One region of the Streptomyces sp. NPDC056452 genome, then DNA from elsewhere that is predicted to be linked to it. Evidence: riboswitches for the same ligand, from Rfam matches in the RefSeq annotation. Region 1 holds a riboswitch; each other region holds the start of a gene.
The links. A riboswitch is a leader RNA that binds a small molecule or an ion and turns the genes downstream of it on or off. The one in region 1 is predicted to bind S-adenosylmethionine.

Region 2: it holds a riboswitch for S-adenosylmethionine, as region 1 does, so the genes downstream of both, ACFQ6X_RS32300 (aminotransferase class V-fold PLP-dependent enzyme) here and ACFQ6X_RS08170 (hypothetical protein) in region 1, are expected to answer to the same signal.
Region 3: it holds a riboswitch for S-adenosylmethionine, as region 1 does, so the genes downstream of both, thrC (threonine synthase) here and ACFQ6X_RS08170 (hypothetical protein) in region 1, are expected to answer to the same signal.

What each region holds. Positions count from the first base shown of each region.
Region 1 covers NZ_JBHTRI010000006.1:86,340-91,782, reverse strand. The annotation lists gene ACFQ6X_RS08180 (family 43 glycosylhydrolase) at 1-1,189, opposite strand, end outside; gene ACFQ6X_RS08175 (arabinan endo-1,5-alpha-L-arabinosidase) at 1,171-2,154, opposite strand; gene ACFQ6X_RS08170 (hypothetical protein) at 2,432-2,842, opposite strand; SAM riboswitch class IV at 2,892-3,002, opposite strand; gene ACFQ6X_RS08165 (cytochrome P450) at 3,181-4,404, opposite strand; gene ACFQ6X_RS08160 (cytochrome P450) at 4,401-5,443, opposite strand, start outside.
Region 2 covers NZ_JBHTRI010000045.1:45,076-50,518, forward strand. The annotation lists gene ACFQ6X_RS32280 (NYN domain-containing protein) at 1-423, opposite strand, end outside; gene ACFQ6X_RS32285 (hypothetical protein) at 461-703, opposite strand; gene ACFQ6X_RS32290 (rhomboid family intramembrane serine protease) at 865-1,611, shown strand; gene ACFQ6X_RS32295 (Lrp/AsnC ligand binding domain-containing protein) at 1,608-1,889, shown strand; gene ACFQ6X_RS32300 (aminotransferase class V-fold PLP-dependent enzyme) at 1,967-3,343, opposite strand; SAM riboswitch class IV at 3,517-3,633, opposite strand; gene trpD (anthranilate phosphoribosyltransferase) at 3,718-4,782, opposite strand; gene ACFQ6X_RS32310 (ubiquinol-cytochrome c reductase cytochrome b subunit) at 4,905-5,443, opposite strand, start outside.
Region 3 covers NZ_JBHTRI010000038.1:1,362-6,804, reverse strand. The annotation lists gene ACFQ6X_RS29785 (trehalose-6-phosphate synthase) at 1-1,238, opposite strand, end outside; gene ACFQ6X_RS29780 (glucosyl-3-phosphoglycerate synthase) at 1,296-2,246, opposite strand; SAM riboswitch class I at 2,400-2,527, shown strand; gene thrC (threonine synthase) at 2,545-3,840, shown strand; gene ACFQ6X_RS29770 (MoaD/ThiS family protein) at 3,868-4,143, shown strand; gene ACFQ6X_RS29765 (cold-shock protein) at 4,595-4,801, shown strand; gene groL (chaperonin GroEL) at 5,114-5,443, shown strand, end outside.

The DNA.
Region 1 (5,443 bases):
CCTCGATGCGCCATTTCTGCTGCGTGCCGCCGTTGCACGTCCACTGCTGGACGTTCGCTCCGTCGGCGGTCGAGGAACCGTTCACGTCGAGGCACTTTCCGGTGGCCCTGTTGACCACCGTGTACGCGGTCGGCGTGGCCGCGCTCTCGCCCGAGGGCCCGGCCAGGGTGGTGCCGAGGGCGACGGGCGTGCCGAGGTTCGGTGTCCCGTCACTGTTCCAGGTGAACTTCTGTGCCCGCGCGGTCCTCCCGTTGTCGCAGCCCTCGGACGCCGAGTCGTTGGCGTGGTAGACGATCCAGCTCTCCGTGCCGTCGGGCGAGGTGAAGAAGCCGTTGTGCCCCGGCCCGTACACCCCGGCGGCGTTGTTGCGCTGGAAGACCGGGGTGGACTTCTTGGTCCAGGAGGAGGCGGAGAGCGGGTTGGATCCGGTCAGGGTGAGCTGCCCGAGCTTGTAGTCGGGGGTCCAGCAGCCGCTGGCGGAGTAGACGATGAACGTCTTCCCGCCCCGCTGGAGCACCTCGGCGCCCTCGTTCACCGTGCCGCCCGACTTCTCCCAGTCGTACGTCGGCGTGGAGATCGTCGAGAACGACCCGCTGAGCGTGTACGGGTTCGACATCGGCGCGATCACCAGGTTCTGTGTCCCGCCGCCGCTCGCACTGCCCAGCAGGTACATCGAGCCGTTGAGGGTGAGCACGCTCGGGTCCAGCATCCAGGTGCTGCCGAGCTGGTTCCTGTACGTGTAGGGGCCCATCGGGTCCGTACCGGCGCTCTCCAGCACGTGCACCCGCTGCGTGGGGTTGTAGTCGGCGATGTTCTGCCCGGCGACGAAGTAGAGGTACCAGCGGCCGCCCGAGTAGTGCAGCTCGGGTGCCCAGATGTTGCAGCAGCGCGAGGAGGCGTCGCCCTTCCAGACCTGCACGCTCGGCGCGGTCGCGAGCCCGGCGAGGGTCGGCGACTTGCGCATGGTGATGACGTCGGTCCAACTCGTCGACACCAGGTAGTAGTTGCCGTCGTGGTAGGAGATCCAGGGGTCGGCTCCCTTCTGCGCCTTGACGGGGTTGGTGTACGGACGCCCCTCGGCGGCCTGCACGGAGGACGTCTCGGACGGCGCGGCCTGTGTGGCGGCCGGCTGCCCGAGCGCGAGGGCAAGCAGGAGGGCGCTCAGCAGGGTCAGTAGGCGACGGGCCATCCGCTGCTCCAGTTCAGTAGGTTGACGCCGAGCTTCGGCGTGCCGTTGTCCTGGCCGTCGTAGTAGTGGTAGACGAGCAGGTCACCGTCGGAGTCGGCGAGGATGGACTGCCCGCCGGGGCCGATGTACCGGCCGTGGGACTCCATGACGGGGGTGCCGCCGTTGCTGAGCATGTTGACGCCGTTGCGGTCGTAGTAGGGCCCGGTGACACTCGTCGCCCTGCCCACCTTGATCTTGTACGTGGAGCTGGTGCCGGCGCAGCAGGTGTCGTACGAGGCGAAGAGGTAGTAGTAGCCGTTGCGCTTCACGATGGAGGGCGCCTCGACGGCCTTGGTTCCGGTGGGGCGGGAGGCGAGCGAGCGGCGTGCGGTGTCTCCGGCGTACTGCTTGCCGGTCGACGGGTCGACGCGGATCATCTTGATCCCGGTCCACCAGGAGCCGAAGGACAGCCACCACTTGCCGTCGTCGTCCACGAAGAGGTTGGGGTCGATGGCGTTGTAGTCACTCGACGAGTTCGAGGTGTGGACGATCCCGTAGTCGCTCCAGCTGCCCGCCTGGCCGGTGGTGGAGGCCGCGAGGCCGATCGCCGAGGTGTTCGAGCCGAAGGACGAAACGGCGTAGTACATCAGGTACTTGCCGCCGCGGTAGGAGATGTCCGGGGCCCAGGGGTCCGATGCGGACGAGTAGTTCTTCCACCAGCTCGGCTTCGTCGTGAAGGCGTTGCCCGACCGGCCGAAGGCGGTGCGGTCGGTGGAGGTGCGGAGCTGGAGGCCCTCGCCGGTGGAGTAGAGCAGGTACTGGCCGGACGTGCTCCGGATCATGGAGGGGTCGTGGACGACGATGTCGCCGTTGACGACACCGGGGTTGGGGTACGCGGACGCGCTGGTCGGCACGAGCGCCAGCAGGAGTGCGGCGGGCAGGGCGGCGAGGGTCCTTCGCCGGATTCTTCTCGGGATGCGGCTCATCAGGAGACCTTCTTCGGTCGTGTCGGGGTACCCGGCAGTCGTCACCGAGGGGACAGGAGGTTGCCATGCGCATGACATTCATCTGTTCGGCTGATCGAACGACGCCCGTAACTTCGGACGGTCGACCAGGACGGGACCGTAGAATCGAACACGTCTTGCGTCAACGGATTGAGCACGTATTCGACGAAAACCCGGACTCCGTCCGGTATCGCGAACGGACCGGCCCGCCCGGATCGGGCGGTACCGGCCGAACGCGACTGATTCCGGGGCCTGTTGGCTACAGCCCGTAGGTGAAGTTCCCGCGGCCCGTGTGCTGCGGATCGGGCGCGGTGGTCCCGCACAGCGGACCGCCCTCGGTTCCGACGTTCACGAGGCCGGTCGCCTCACCACCGAGGCCGACGAACCGCAGCGCGTGCCAGCGGGGCAGCCAGTACACGCGGCCGCGGTGGTCCGTGAGCAACTCCCGCAGATCGGCGGGGGCGTGCATCCATACCTCGGGGAGGCCGCCGGGGTGTTCGAAGGCCGCGCGCAGCACCAGCCAGCCGTCGTCGCGGACATCGCCCGCGGTCAGCAGGAGTTCCACGGCCTGGCCGGGTTCCTGCACGCACTTCTTGGCATGGATCCAGTGCACGTGGTGGCCGGGCGCGTACCGCGAGCAGGCGTCGTGGTGAATGAGGTGAGGGAGCATGGCTGTGGTCGCCTTCCGGGGTCCTGGACCCCGGGGGCCCGTCCCCGGTGGTCCGCTGTTCCCCGCACGGTGCCGCGCGGGGCGGGTCGTCACCCGGAGCACCCGCAGCGGAGCGGGGTGCCGTCCAGCGAGCCGGGGCTTTCCACTGGAACTCATGACCCGTCAAAAGCGTAACAGGAGCCGGGAGGAGGTCGGGGGCCCGCACACCACCCCCGCGCAGGGGCGCGCCGCCGCCCCGCGTACGGGCACGACACCGCCCCGCGTACGGGCACGACGCCGCCCCGCCCTTACGCGTCCACATCTCTTGCCGTGCGCAGGTTCTCCTCGTCCACGGCGCCTCAGCCGTGCAGCAGGACGGGGAAGGCCTCCATGTCGTTCTGCGTCATCACCGGAAGCTTGCGGATCTCGTCGTCCGGTATCGCGAGCTTGAGCGCGGGGAAGCGCGCGAAGAGGGCGGGGAGCGCGATGCCGGCCTCCACCCGTGACAGTGCGGCACCGGGACAGATGTGGGGGCCGTGACCGAAGGTCATGTGCCGGATCGGTGTCGGGCGGGTGATGTCGAAGGAGTCGGCGTCCTCGCCGTGCTGTTCGGCATCGCGTCCGATGACCCGGTAGGAGATGACGACACCCTCTCCCGCGGCGATCACCTGGTCGCCGACCTGGATGTCCTCCGTGGCGAAACGCATCAGCAGGTGCGTGGTGGGCGTGTCCCAGCGCAGCGTCTCCTCCACCACCGTCTCCCACGGGATCTCCCCGTCCAGCACCTTCTGCAACTGGTCGGGGTGGGCGAGCAGCGCGCGTACGGCGTTGAGGATGAGCCCGATCGTCGTCTCGTGCCCGGCGGCCACCATGGCCTTGAGGTTGCCGACGACCTCCTCCTCGGTGAGGGGCTCGCCGCCCTCGTCGGCCAGAATCAGGGCGCTGGTGAGGTCGTCCGTGGCCCGGGCCGTCTTCTCGCGCACGAGGTCGGTGTAGAAGACGTCCAGTTCCCGCAGCAGTGCCAGCCGCTCCTCCTGCGGGGTGAGCATGGAGAAGAAAGCCTTGTACTGCTTCGTCAGCATCGGGAACTGGTCCTCGTCCACCCCCATCAGCAGTCCGACGACCCGCATCGGCAGCGGCTGGGCGAAGACGGCCTTGAGGTCGACGACACCGTCCTTGCCCTGCTCGGCGAGGGCGTCGAGGAGCTCCTCGGTGAACTTCTCGATGGCGGGGCGGACTGCCTCGAGCCGGCGCGGGGTGAGCGCCTGGGAGGTCTTGGTCCGCAGCCGCCGGTGCTCGCCGCCGTCGACCGTGAACATGGAGCGTCCGGCATCGATCATTCCGATCAGCGGCCACGCATGGGTGACCTCCCCGCTCCTCCACAGCCCCCAGGCGTCCAGGTCCTTCACCAGCCGCGGGTCGACGAGCAGTTGACGTGCTTCTGCGTGGCGTGTGACGGTCCACGCGGGGACCCCCAGCAGCTCGATGCGCGCGAGCGGGCCCGCCTGGCGCAGCTGCTCGGTCTCACCGTCGAGGTTCTGGACCATGGGGTCGATGACCACGGTCGCGTGAGGGCAGTTCACAGCAGATCTCCTGTCGTACGTACGGGAGCGAACCGGACGGGGAGCGCGTTCATCCCGCGCAGGAAGGCGGACGGCCGCCGGACGAGGTCCTTTTCGGGGACGGCGAGTTCGAGATCGGGCAGCCGGTCGAGGATGACCTCGATCCCGGTACGGGCGATGGTCTCGGCGATCTCCTGCGCGGGGAAGGGGCAGCGGTACTCACCGTGGCTGAAGGCCAGGTGCGCGCTGTTGCTGCTGTGCCTCGCCGCGCCGTCGGACCCCAGGTCCTGGCGTACGAGGGGGTCGGTGTTGGCCGCCCCCAGGCCGAGCAGCAGCATGTCCCCGGCGCGGATCGTCCGTCCGCCGAGCTGGGTGTCGCGGACCGCCCAGCGGCCGGCGAGGATCTGCGTCGGGCTCTCCTCCCAGAGGACCTCGTTCATGGCGTCGCCGATGCTGCGCCGGCCTCCGGAGAGCGAGTCGGCGAACTGGTCCTCGGTGAGCATCAGCCGCAGGGAGTTGCCGATCCAGTCGGCGGTGGTCAGATGGCCGGCGGCGGTGATGGCCATGAGGTCGAGCGCGTACTCCTGATCGGTGAACGGCTCCGGGTTCGCGAGCATCCGGGAGGTGACGTCGTCCCCGGGAGCGTCCCGCTTGACCGCCACGAGCCGCTGCATGTGCTCGGCGAACTGCCCGTACGCCTTCTGCGCGCCGGGCCCCCCGTCGGCCAGGTCCTTCAGGACACGGGCGATGTCCGCTCCTTCGGCGTCGGGGAAGCCGACGAGCCGGGCGAGGACGAGAACGGGCAGCGGTTCGGCGAACTCGGCGACGAGATCGGCCGTGCCCCGGCTGCAGATGTCGTCGATGAGGCGGTCGGCGAGCTGCTCGCAGTGCCCCCGGATCTCGAACGGATCGGCGCTCTCGAGCGCGGGCACCACCATCTCGGCATGCCGCCGGTGTTCGGCGCCCGCGGTGAAGTAGATGGACGGCATGGGGCGGCCGACCATGGGGAGCAGCGGCCAGTCCTCGGGTATGTGCTCCCACTGGTTCCACAGCCCGACAT
Region 2 (5,443 bases), on a different contig from region 1:
GGCCCGCTGCACCTCTTCGCCCGCCGCGGCCACCAGCTTGACCCAGCCGGCCGGCCGCAGCACGTACGCCGCGGCGGCCACGTCGACCGGATCGGCGGCCGCGGGCGGCGCGCCGGACTCCAGCGCGGCGGCCAGCTCCGGCTGGCCCTGGCCGATCCGCTCACCGATGCGCCGGCGGAAGACCGGGTCGCTCTCGAGGGCGGCCGCCATGGCGTTGCCCGCGAACTTGGCGCGCCTGCTCGGGGTGAAGCGGGCGTACTGCCTGAGCTGAGGGGGAAGTTCGCCGACGGTCAGGCCGCCGAACGCGTCGGAGACGAGCGCCACGACCTTGCGGCGCACGCCCTCGGGCAGCGGACGGTCGAGCGACTCCGCGGCGCCGTCGGCCGCGTCGGCCGGTCCGGCGCCGCCTGTCGGCTGCTCCACCATCCATCACCCCAATATGTCTGTCCGCACGGCCCCGTCAGGAGTCGGCACCCGGCCTGTCGACCAGCTCGATCTGGTCCACCGCGTTGCACCAACGACAGCGCACCGACTCGATGGTCTCACTGACCACCTCCCGCTCCTCGACACTCGACTCCCCGGCCAGGTCGAGGTGGACGTACTCCACGACCTTGGAGGAGCGCGTCACATCGAAGCGGGTGAGATTGCCGCAGAGCGTGCAGCGCCAGCGGGTCCCGTCGGTCGGCGTGGGAACCGTCGTCATCGTTGCGTCCTCTTTCGTCGAGCTCGTACTGCCCAGGTCTTCGATCTCGCGGTGCGCCGTCGAACTGCGAATGTCCTGCGGTAACCCTACGGCCTCGCGTTTACCCGGTGGCACGGCGAGGCGATCTGTCACGTTCTCCGCCGGTGCGTCATGCTCTGTACGTGATCGATGGGCGGGATGCCGGGTGGCGTGAGCGGGCGAGGGAGTTCGCGGCCTCGGCGGGCGGCGCACCGGTCACCTACGGGCTCATCGCCGTCTGTTCCGCCGTGTTCCTGATCAGCCCGCTCTCCGGGTTCAACCCGGCGTACGGCACCGCGGACGCCCTGCTCGCCGCGCAGGCCGGGTACTTCGAGCGGTGGGGCGTGATCCCCAGTGAACTCCTGGACGGCTCCGCGCACGCGGCCCTCACCCCGCTGACCGCCCTCTTCGTGCACGGGAGCTGGCTGCACCTGCTGGGCAACATGCTGTTCCTGTACGTGTTCGGGGCGATGGCCGAGGAACGCATGGGCCGGGCCGAGTTCGTCTTCTTCTACGTCTGCTGCGGCTATCTGGCCCTGGTCGTCTACGCGGTCGCGCACTCCGGATCCGACCAGACCCTGGTGGGCGCGTCGGGGGCGATCTCGGCGGTGCTCGGCGCGTTCCTGTACCTCTTTCCACGGGCCCGGGTCACCAGCCTCTTCCCGTTCCTCTTCTTCCTGCCCCTGCGCTTCCCGGCCTGGATCGTGCTCGTCTTCTGGTTCGCGCTGCAGTGGCTGGCGGCGCAGGGCGCGGGCAGCGGCCCCGGCGTGGCCTACCTCGCCCATGTCGCGGGCTTCGCGGCCGGGTTCCTCTACGCCTGGGGGCGCTACCGGGGTGGGGCTAGAGTGAAGTCTCCAGCCACGGCCACCGAGGGAGAAAGCCAGCCGTGATCACCGCGATCGTGCTCATCAAAACCAGCGTGGACCGGATTCCCGAGATCGCCGAGGCCGTCGCCGCGCTGGACAGCGTCAGCGAGGTCTTCTCGGTCACCGGTACGTACGACCTGATCGCCATGGTCCGGGTGGCCAGGCACGACGATCTGGCGGATGTCATTCCGGGCCGGATCAGCAAGATCCCCGGTGTCGAGGGCACCGACACACACGTGGCGTTCCGGACGTACTCGCAGCACGACCTCGAGGCGGCCTTCGCCATCGGTCTCGACGCGTAGGACGGACGGCGCGTACGGCTTCGGCCGGGGACGGGGCAGTTGCCTCCCGTCCCCGGCCGAAGTCGTACGCGGCCCGGTCAGACCTGCGCCGCACCCCTGTCCGGGACGCAGCGGCCGTCCTCGGTGCGGTAGGTCCACCGGGCACCCGCGCCCACCAGCTCGCGGACCGCGCCCAGGAACCGCTCGATGTGCTCGTCCGGCGTACCGGCCCCGAAGCTCACCCGGATGGCGTTGAGGGACCGCTCGCCCGGCTCGGCCTCCGGGGCACCGCACTCGCCCGGGTCCTGCGGCTCACTGCCCAGCAGGGTCCGTACGAGCGGGTGGGCGCAGAACAGGCCGTCGCGGACCCCGATGCCGTACTCCGCGGAGAGCGCCGCGGCGAAGTGCGAGCTGTTCCAGCCCTCCACCACGAAGGAGATGACTCCGACCCTCGGGGCGTCGTCGCCGAACAGGGAGAGCACCTTGACCGCGGGGACCTCGGCCAGGCCTTCACGGACCCGGGTGACGAGCTGCTGCTCACGCGCGACGAGCTGGTCGAACCCGGCCTCGGTCAGGGCCTTGCAGGCCGCCGCGATGGAGTAGACGCCGATCACGTTGGGCGATCCGGCCTCGTGCCGGGCCGCCGTGGTGTGCCACTCCACGTCCACGCCGCCGTCGGCGCGCCGGGCGACCTTGCGGGAGGCGCCGCCGCCCGCGAGGTACGGCTCCGCGTCCCGCAGCCAGTCGGCCCGGCCCGCGAGGACGCCCGAGCCGAACGGCGCGTACAGCTTGTGCCCGGAGAAGGCGACCCAGTCGACGTCCAGCTCCGCGATGTCCACCGGGTGGTGGGGGGCCAGCTGCGCGGCGTCGAGGACGATCCGGGCACCGTGCGCATGGGCGGCGGCGGCCAGTTCCTTCACCGGCCACAGTTCGCCGGTGACGTTCGACGCGCCGGTGACGCAGACCAGTGCGGGCCCGTAGGGGTCGCGGTCGGCCAGCGCACGCTCCAGCGTCACGACGGCCTCGGCGGGGGTCCTGGGGGCGTCGAGGCAGGTCACCCGGGCGTCGCGCCAGGGCAGCAGCGAGGCGTGGTGCTCGGTCTCGAACACGAACACCTGGCAGTGGGCGGGGAGTGCGGCGGCCAGCAGGTTGAGGGAGTCCGTCGTCGAGCGGGTGAAGACCACCTGGTCCTCGGCACGGCAGCCGAGGAACTCCGCGACGGTGACGCGGCTGCTCTCGAAGAGGTCCGTGGAGAGCTGCGAGAGGTAGCCGGCGCCGCGGTGCACGCTGCCGTAGTACGGGGCGTAGGCGGCCACGTCGTCCCACACCCGCTGCAGGGCCGGGGCGCTCGCCGCGTAGTCGAGGGCGGCATAGGTGACTTCGCCGCCCGTAACCAGCGGAACGGTGACATCCGCCCCCAGGACCGGCAGCGGGGCACAAATGGACTGGTCGGCGGCAGCGGTGGAGACAGACATGGCGAACTCCCGTAACAGGCAGGCGAAATCCCGGCGCCGGCAGATACGCGGCAGCGCAGGGAAAAGAGAAAAGGGTGCGCGGAGAAGGGCGTTGAGCCCTATCGCATTCGCTTGCTCACAAGAGGCTCCCTGGGGACCAGGACCCCGGGGGATGGCATTCACAGATGCCTAGGGGCCCGCGCTTGCCACAGACCTCGCTGCCTGCGGCCTGGTCTTCACCCGGGGCACCCCGCCACGGACGGAGGGTTGCCGGACAGCGAGCCGGGGCTTATTCGCTGTCACTCATGACCTGCGCAGCATCTTGCCATACGTGGCCACATGCGCAAGGGCGCAGTCCGCGATCCGGACTGCGCCCCGCCTCACCCTGCCTGGCCTCAGGCGTTGCTGGCAGCCACCCAGCGCTCCAGCGCGCGCTTGGCGGCACCCGAGTCGATCGATTCCGCGGCCCGCGCGATCCCGGCCGCGATCTGCTCGTTCAGCGTGCCCTCGCCCGGGTCGAGCGCGACCAGCGCGGCGGCGGAGTTGAGGAGCACCGCCTCGCGTACGGGACCTGTCTCCCCGTCCAGCATCCGCCGGGCGACGTCCGCGTTGAACGAGGCGTCGGCACCGCGCAGCGCCGAGACCGGTACCAGCTCCAGGCCGACGTCCCGCGGGTCGAAGGCCTCTTCGCGCACGGCGCCGTCCCGGACGATCCAGACCCGGGAGGTCGCCGTGGTGGTCAGCTCGTCGAGGCCGTCGTCGCCCCGGAAGACCAGCGCCGAATTACCCCGGTCGGCGAGCACACCCGCGACGATGGGCGCCATCTTGAGGTCGGCGACGCCGACGGCCTGGGAGCGCACCTGGGCGGGGTTGGTGAGCGGGCCGAGGATGTTGAAGGTGGTCGGCGTGCCGAGCTCCTTGCGAGCCCTCGCCGCGTGCCGCAGGGCGGGGTGGAACTTCACCGCGAAGCAGAAGGTGATGCCCGCTTCCTCGGCGACCCGGACGACGCCCTGCGGGGTCAGCTCGAGGTTGACGCCGAGCTTCTCGAGCACGTCGGAGGCCCCGCTCGCCGAGGAGGAGGCGCGGTTGCCGTGCTTGACGACCTTGGCGCCGGTCCCGGCGACGACGATCGCCGACATGGTGGAGATGTTGACCGTCTTGGCCAGGTCGCCGCCGGTGCCCACGATGTCGACGGTGCGGCCGGGCACCTGGATGGTGTGGGCGTGCTCGTACATGGTGCGTACGAGTCCGGTGACCTCGTCGACGGTCTCGCCCTTGGCGCGCAGTGCGATCACGAAGCCGGCGATCTGTACGTCGGTGGCCTCGCCGCTCATGATGCGGTCCATGGCCCACGCGGTGTCCTCGGCCGTGAGGCTCTCGCCGCGCAGGAGGGGCATCAGCACGCCGGGCCAGGAACGGTCCGCCACGCTGTCGCCGCCGTCCGGGGTCACAACGTTCATGGTCCGCTCCTGGGGTCCACAGCCGATAAAGGGATCCCCCCACCCTATCCAGCCCCGGGGACAGCGAAGAGCCCCGTCCATCGAATGGACGGGGCTCCTGCTGTGGCGATCAGCTCAGGTGATCAGTGGTGGCCGTGGCCGCTGGTGATCTCCTTGTACTCCTCGGCGGAGGGCTTGGCGATCTGGCTCTGCTCGCCGTAGTAGCTCTTGCTGAGCTTGGCCCGCAGCTTCTGCAGCGCCGAAGGCTTGCGCTCGACACCGTTCTCGTCGACCGTCGGGCCGATCTCGACCGGCTTGTACTGCTCGTGCGCGGTGAGCGTGTGCAGCTGGCCCTGGCTGAGCGGCTCGTGGATCTCGACGAACTCACCGTGCGGCAGGCGCTTGATGGTGCCGGACTCGCGTCCGTGCAGCACCTTGTCCCTGTCGCGGCGCTGGAGGCCGAGGCAGATCCGCTTCGTCACGATGAACGCGATGACCGGGCCGACGAAGATGAAGATCCGGACGAACCACGAGATGGCGTTCAGCGACAGGTGGAAGTGCGTGGCCCACAGGTCGTTTCCACCACCGATGAAGACGATCACGTACTCCGTGATCCATGCGACACCGAAGGCCGTACGGGTCGGGGCGTTGCGCGGGCGGTCCAGGATGTGGTGCTCGCGCT
Region 3 (5,443 bases), on a different contig from region 1:
GCCGACACGTCGTACGGGTTGACCACGAGGGCGTCCTCGCCGAGCTCCTCGTAGGCCCCCGCCTCCCGCGACAGCACCAGCGCGCAGCCGTTGTCGGAGACGACCGGGACCTCCTTCGCGACGAGGTTCATGCCGTCGCGGATCGGGTTGACGAGCGCCACGTCCGCCAGCCGGTACGCCGCGAGCGAGCGGGCGAAGTCGTCGTCGACGTGGAGGACGACCGGGGTCCAGCCCTCCGTGGCGTACTCCGCGTTGATCCCGTCGGCGACCCGCTGCACCTCGGCGGTGTAGTCGCGGTAGACCGCGAGGTCCTGCCGGGAGGGGTAGGCGAACGCCACGTGCACCACCCGCTCACGCCATTCGGGGCGCTCCTGGAGCAACGCGCGGTAGGCGTGCAGCCCGCGGACGATGTTCTTGGAGAGCTCGGTGCGGTCCACCCGCACGATCGTCCGCCTGCCGGGACCCACCTGCTCCCGCAGCGTCTCCATCCGCTCGTCCACGTCCGCCTCGTGGGAGCGGCGGCGCAGGAAGTCCGCGTCGGCACCCAGCCCGTGCACCCCGATCCGGGTGCGGCCGGTGCCGCCAAGGACCTCCGTGCAGCAGCTGATGAACGCGTCCGCCCAGCGGCGGGTCAGGAACGCGGCCCGGTCGGCGCCCAGGATGCCGCGCAGCAGCTGCTCGCCGATGTCGTCGGGCAGCAGCCGGAAGTAGTCGACGGGGGCCCACGGGGTGTGCGAGAAGTGGCCGATCCGCAGGTCGGGGCGGAGTTCGCGGAGCATGCCGGGCACCAGCGACAGGTGGTAGTCCTGGACCAGGACCGCCGCGCCCACGCCCGCCTCCTCGGCAAGGGCCTCGGCGAAGGCACGGTTGTACGCCTCGAAGGACGCCCACTGCCGCCGGAACTCCGCGTCGAAGACCGGCTCCAGCGGCGTCTGGTAGAGCATGTGGTGGACGAACCAGAGCACCGAGTTCGCGATGCCGTTGTACGCGTCGTCGTGGACTCCGGCGTCGATGTCGAGCATGCGGACGCCGGGCTCCGCCACGCCCCGCCGGACCGCCTCGCGGTCGCCGTCACCGAGGGCCGCGCACACCCACAGCTTGTCCTCGACGGCGCTCAGGCCGGAGACGACGCCGCCCCCGCCCCGCTTCGCGTCGAGCGTGCCGTCCTCGCGCAGCGCGTAGGACACGGGGCCGCGGTTGGACGCGACGAGGACCTTGGCAGTGTGCTCGGAGACCATGTACCCGAACCTAGCCCGTTCGGGAAGCCGCCAAACGCGAAAGCCCACCGCGAAACGTCACGCCGCGTGGCGGGACGCGTACTCGGCGATCTCGCGCATCGGCGGCCGCTCCTCGGTGTCCACCGTATGGGTGCGCGGTACGAAGCCGTTCTCGCCCCGGTCGAACTGGGTGAGCACGGGCCGCACCAGATGCCCCCGGGAGAGCCGCAGCTGGGCGGTGCGGTAGATCGCCGCCGCCATCCGGCCGAGCGCCTGGCCGTCCTGGTGGCGGTGCTTGCGTACGCCGACGTCCACCTGCGCCAGCGCGTCCAGGCCCACCGTGTGCAGCGCGTCGACGAGCAGGCCCAGCTCCACTCCGTAACCGACGGGGAAGGGGAGCTGTTCGAGCAGGGAGCGGCGTACGGCGTACTCGCCGCCCAGCGGCTGGACGAAGCCGGCCAGCTGCGGCCAGTGGAGATTGAGCAGCGGGCGTGCCACCAGTTCGGTGACCCGGCCGCCCTGGCCTGCTGCTTCTCCCAGGGGGCGGTCGTACATGGCCTTGACGAACTGGACCTCGGGGTCGGTCAGCAGGGGGCCGACGATCCCGGAGACGAAGTCCGCGGAGAAGTCCTTGAGGTCGGCGTCGATGAAGCAGACGATCTCGCCGCTGGTCACCAGCAGCGACCGCCACAGCACCTCGCCCTTGCCGGGCACGGCCGGTATCCGGGGGAGTATCGCGTCCCGGTGCACCACCCTGGCACCCGCCCGGCGGGCCACCGCGGCGGTGGCGTCGGTGGAACCGGAGTCGATCACCACCAGTTCGTCGACGAGCCGGACCTTCTCCATCAGCTCGCGCCTGATCTCCTCGACGATCGCGCCGACCGTCTCCTCCTCGTTCAGGGCGGGCAGTACGACGCTCACCCGGGCGCGGTGCGGATCCCTCGCACGCGCGGCCGTGAGGCGGTCGAGCGGGCGGTCGTCGGCCGACCAGGAACGCCTGGTCAGCCAGCGTTCCACCTCTTCCAGCACGGTCGATACTCCCTGTATGTGATCCATCTCGCGGTTCGGACGACTATCTCAATCGTCCAGGGCTTCGGTTACAGTCTTGAACAACGCGGATGACCCTCGCATGTCGGGGTCGGTCCGCGAATAAATGCCCGGATCGATGGTCCGGTGCCATAGCGCTCATCCAGAGGGACTGAGGGAACGGCCCGTTGAAGTCCCGGCAACCCCCCTGCCGACCGATAGGTCACGGTAGGGAAGGTGCCAATTCCGTCTTGTGGCGAAATACGCCCCAAGGAAGATGAGGAGAAAGGGCTCCGCCATCATGTCTGTTCAGACAGTTGCAGCAAACACCGATTCTTCTGCCGTGGACCTGGGTTCCGCCGCAGCACTTTCCTGCCGCGAATGCGGCGAGCGTTTCGAGCTCGGTCCCATTTTCGCCTGTGCGTCCTGTTTCGGGCCGCTCGAAGTGGCGTACGACCTGCCGAGCGGCTCCCCCGAAGAGCTCAAGAAGCGCATCGCCGAAGGCCCCGACAACATCTGGCGCTACGCGCCGCTGCTGCCCGTTCCGGCCGATGTCGCGAGCAAGCCCAACATCAACCCCGGCTTCACGAAGCTGGTCAAGGCCGACAACCTCGCCCGTGAGCTGGGTGTCACCGGCGGCCTGTACGTCAAGGACGACTCCGGCAACCCGACGCACTCCTTCAAGGACCGTGTCGTCGCGATCGCCGTCGAGGCCGCCCGCGCCTTCGGATTCACCACCCTCTCCTGCTCCTCCACCGGCAACCTCGCCGGTGCGGTGGGTGCCGCGGCAGCCCGCGCCGGCTTCCGCTCGTGCGTGTTCATCCCGCACGACCTGGAGCAGGGCAAGGTCGTCATGGCCGCGGTGTACGGCGGCGAACTGGTCGGCATCGAGGGCAACTACGACGACGTCAACCGCTTCTGCTCGGAGCTCATCGGCGACCCGCTCGGCGAGGGCTGGGGCTTCGTCAACGTCAACCTCCGCCCGTACTACGGCGAGGGCTCCAAGACCCTGGCGTACGAGATCTGCGAGCAGCTCGGCTGGCAGCTGCCCGACCAGATCGTCATCCCGATCGCGTCCGGGTCGCAGCTCACGAAGATCGACAAGGGCCTGCAGGAGCTGATCAAGCTCGGTCTCGTCGAGGACAAGCCGTACAAGATCTTCGGTGCCCAGGCCGAGGGCTGCTCCCCGGTCTCCACCGCCTTCAAGGCCGGGCACGACGTCGTGCGGCCGCAGAAGCCGAACACGATCGCCAAGTCCCTCGCGATCGGCAACCCGGCCGACGGCCCGTACGTCCTGGACATCGCCCGGCGCACCGGCGGTGCCGTCGAGGACGTCAACGACGAGCAGGTCGTCGACGCGATCAAGCTGCTGGCCCGCACCGAGGGCATCTTCGCGGAGACCGCGGGCGGGGTGACGGTCGGTGTGACGAAGAAGCTGATCGACGCCGGTCTGCTCGACCCGGCGCTGACCACCGTCATCCTGAACACCGGTGACGGCCTGAAGACACTGGACGCCGTCGCCCCGACGACCGGCCTGTCCGCCACGATCCGGCCCAGCCTGGACGCGTTCCGCGACGCGGGCCTCGCCGCCAGCTGACCACCCGAGACCGAAGGAAGGCACCCCATGAGCGTCAAGGTCCGCATCCCCACCATCCTCCGCACCTACACGGGCGGTCAGGCCGAGGTCCCGGCCGAGGGCACGATCCTCTCCGAGGTCATCGAGTCCCTGGAGAAGAGCCACCCGGGCATCGCCGCCCGCGTCCTGGACGACCAGGGCAAGCTGCGCCGCTTCGTGAACGTGTACGTCAACGACGACGACGTGCGCTTCGAGGGCGGCCTGCAGACGGCGACCCCCGACGGCGCCGGCATCTCGATCATCCCGGCCGTCGCCGGAGGCTGATCATCGAGCACCCGTGCCGGAGGCCGAGCCTCCTGTACGACTTCACAGCGTGAGCACTGTTGCCCCCTCCGCAAGAGAAGCGGAGGGGGCAATTCTGCATGGTTGAGCGCGGTACAGTTGGGGAAGTCCCCTCCGCTGCCTGTGCCGCCCGCATATGAGAATGCGCCCGGTCGCGATAAGAAGCAGCCAAAGTACGTGAACTCCTTGCGACATAAGTGGCCTTTGTCAGGCCCGACTTGCCCTGGAATCTCACGAGTTCCACCTATCCGGGCGTTCAGCTGTGCCCAGAATTCTCGTCCGATTGCCCTGTTGCAGAGGGCAGTTGGGCAGATACATTCGGCCGCGGTCGACGCGTTCCGGCGCACGCCACCCTCTCCTGTCGGAGGGTGAGTTCTGACCCGGGCCCGCGAAGTGCGGTCCTGTGCAAGGGCCAGTAATAGGGGAGTTAGGCATGGCTCAGGGCACCGTCAAGTGGTTCAACGCGGAGAAGGGGTACGGCTTCATCGCGGTCGACGGTGGTGCGGATGTTTTCGTCCACTACAGCGCGATCCAGATGGACGGGTACCGCACCCTCGAAGAGGGTCAGCGAGTTGAATTCGAAATCTCGCAGGGCCAGAAGGGGCCGCAGGCGGACATGGTCAAGCTCGCCGTCGGCTGAGCTCGGCGCGGTCGGCCAACGACACTACTCACACACGCAGGGCCCGTACCTCCGAAGAGGGGTACGGGCCCTGCGTGCGTCCCGCGCGCCCCCCGGCGGTTGTCCACATCTGGAGGGGGACGCTTGCACTCGCAGGGGTCGAGTGCTAATCATTGGCGTTAGCACTCTCCAGGTGAGAGTGACAGAAACTTGGACCGGGCCGGTGAGGCCCGCAGGCTCGGTGGGGCAAGGAACCGCTGAGCACGCTGGCCGTCCGTCGCGGGCGCCTCTCGGTCCGGAGAAATCCACCCCTGTCCGGGAGGACCACTTCACATGGCCAAGATCATCGCGTTCGACGAGGAGGCACGGCGCGGTCTCGAGCGCGGGATGAACCAGCTCGCCGACGCCGTCAAGGTCACCCTCGGCCCCAAGGGCCGAAACGTCGTCCTCGAGAAGAAGTGGGGCGCGCCCACGATCACCAACGATGGTGTTTCCATCGCCAAGGAGATCGAGCTCGAGGACCCGTACGAGAAGATCGGTGCGGAGCTGGTCAAGGAGGTCGCCAAGAAGACGGACGACGTCGCCGGCGACGGTACGACCACCGCAACCGTTCTCGCCCAGGCGCTCGTCCGCGAGGGCCTGCGCAACGTCGCCGCGGGTGCC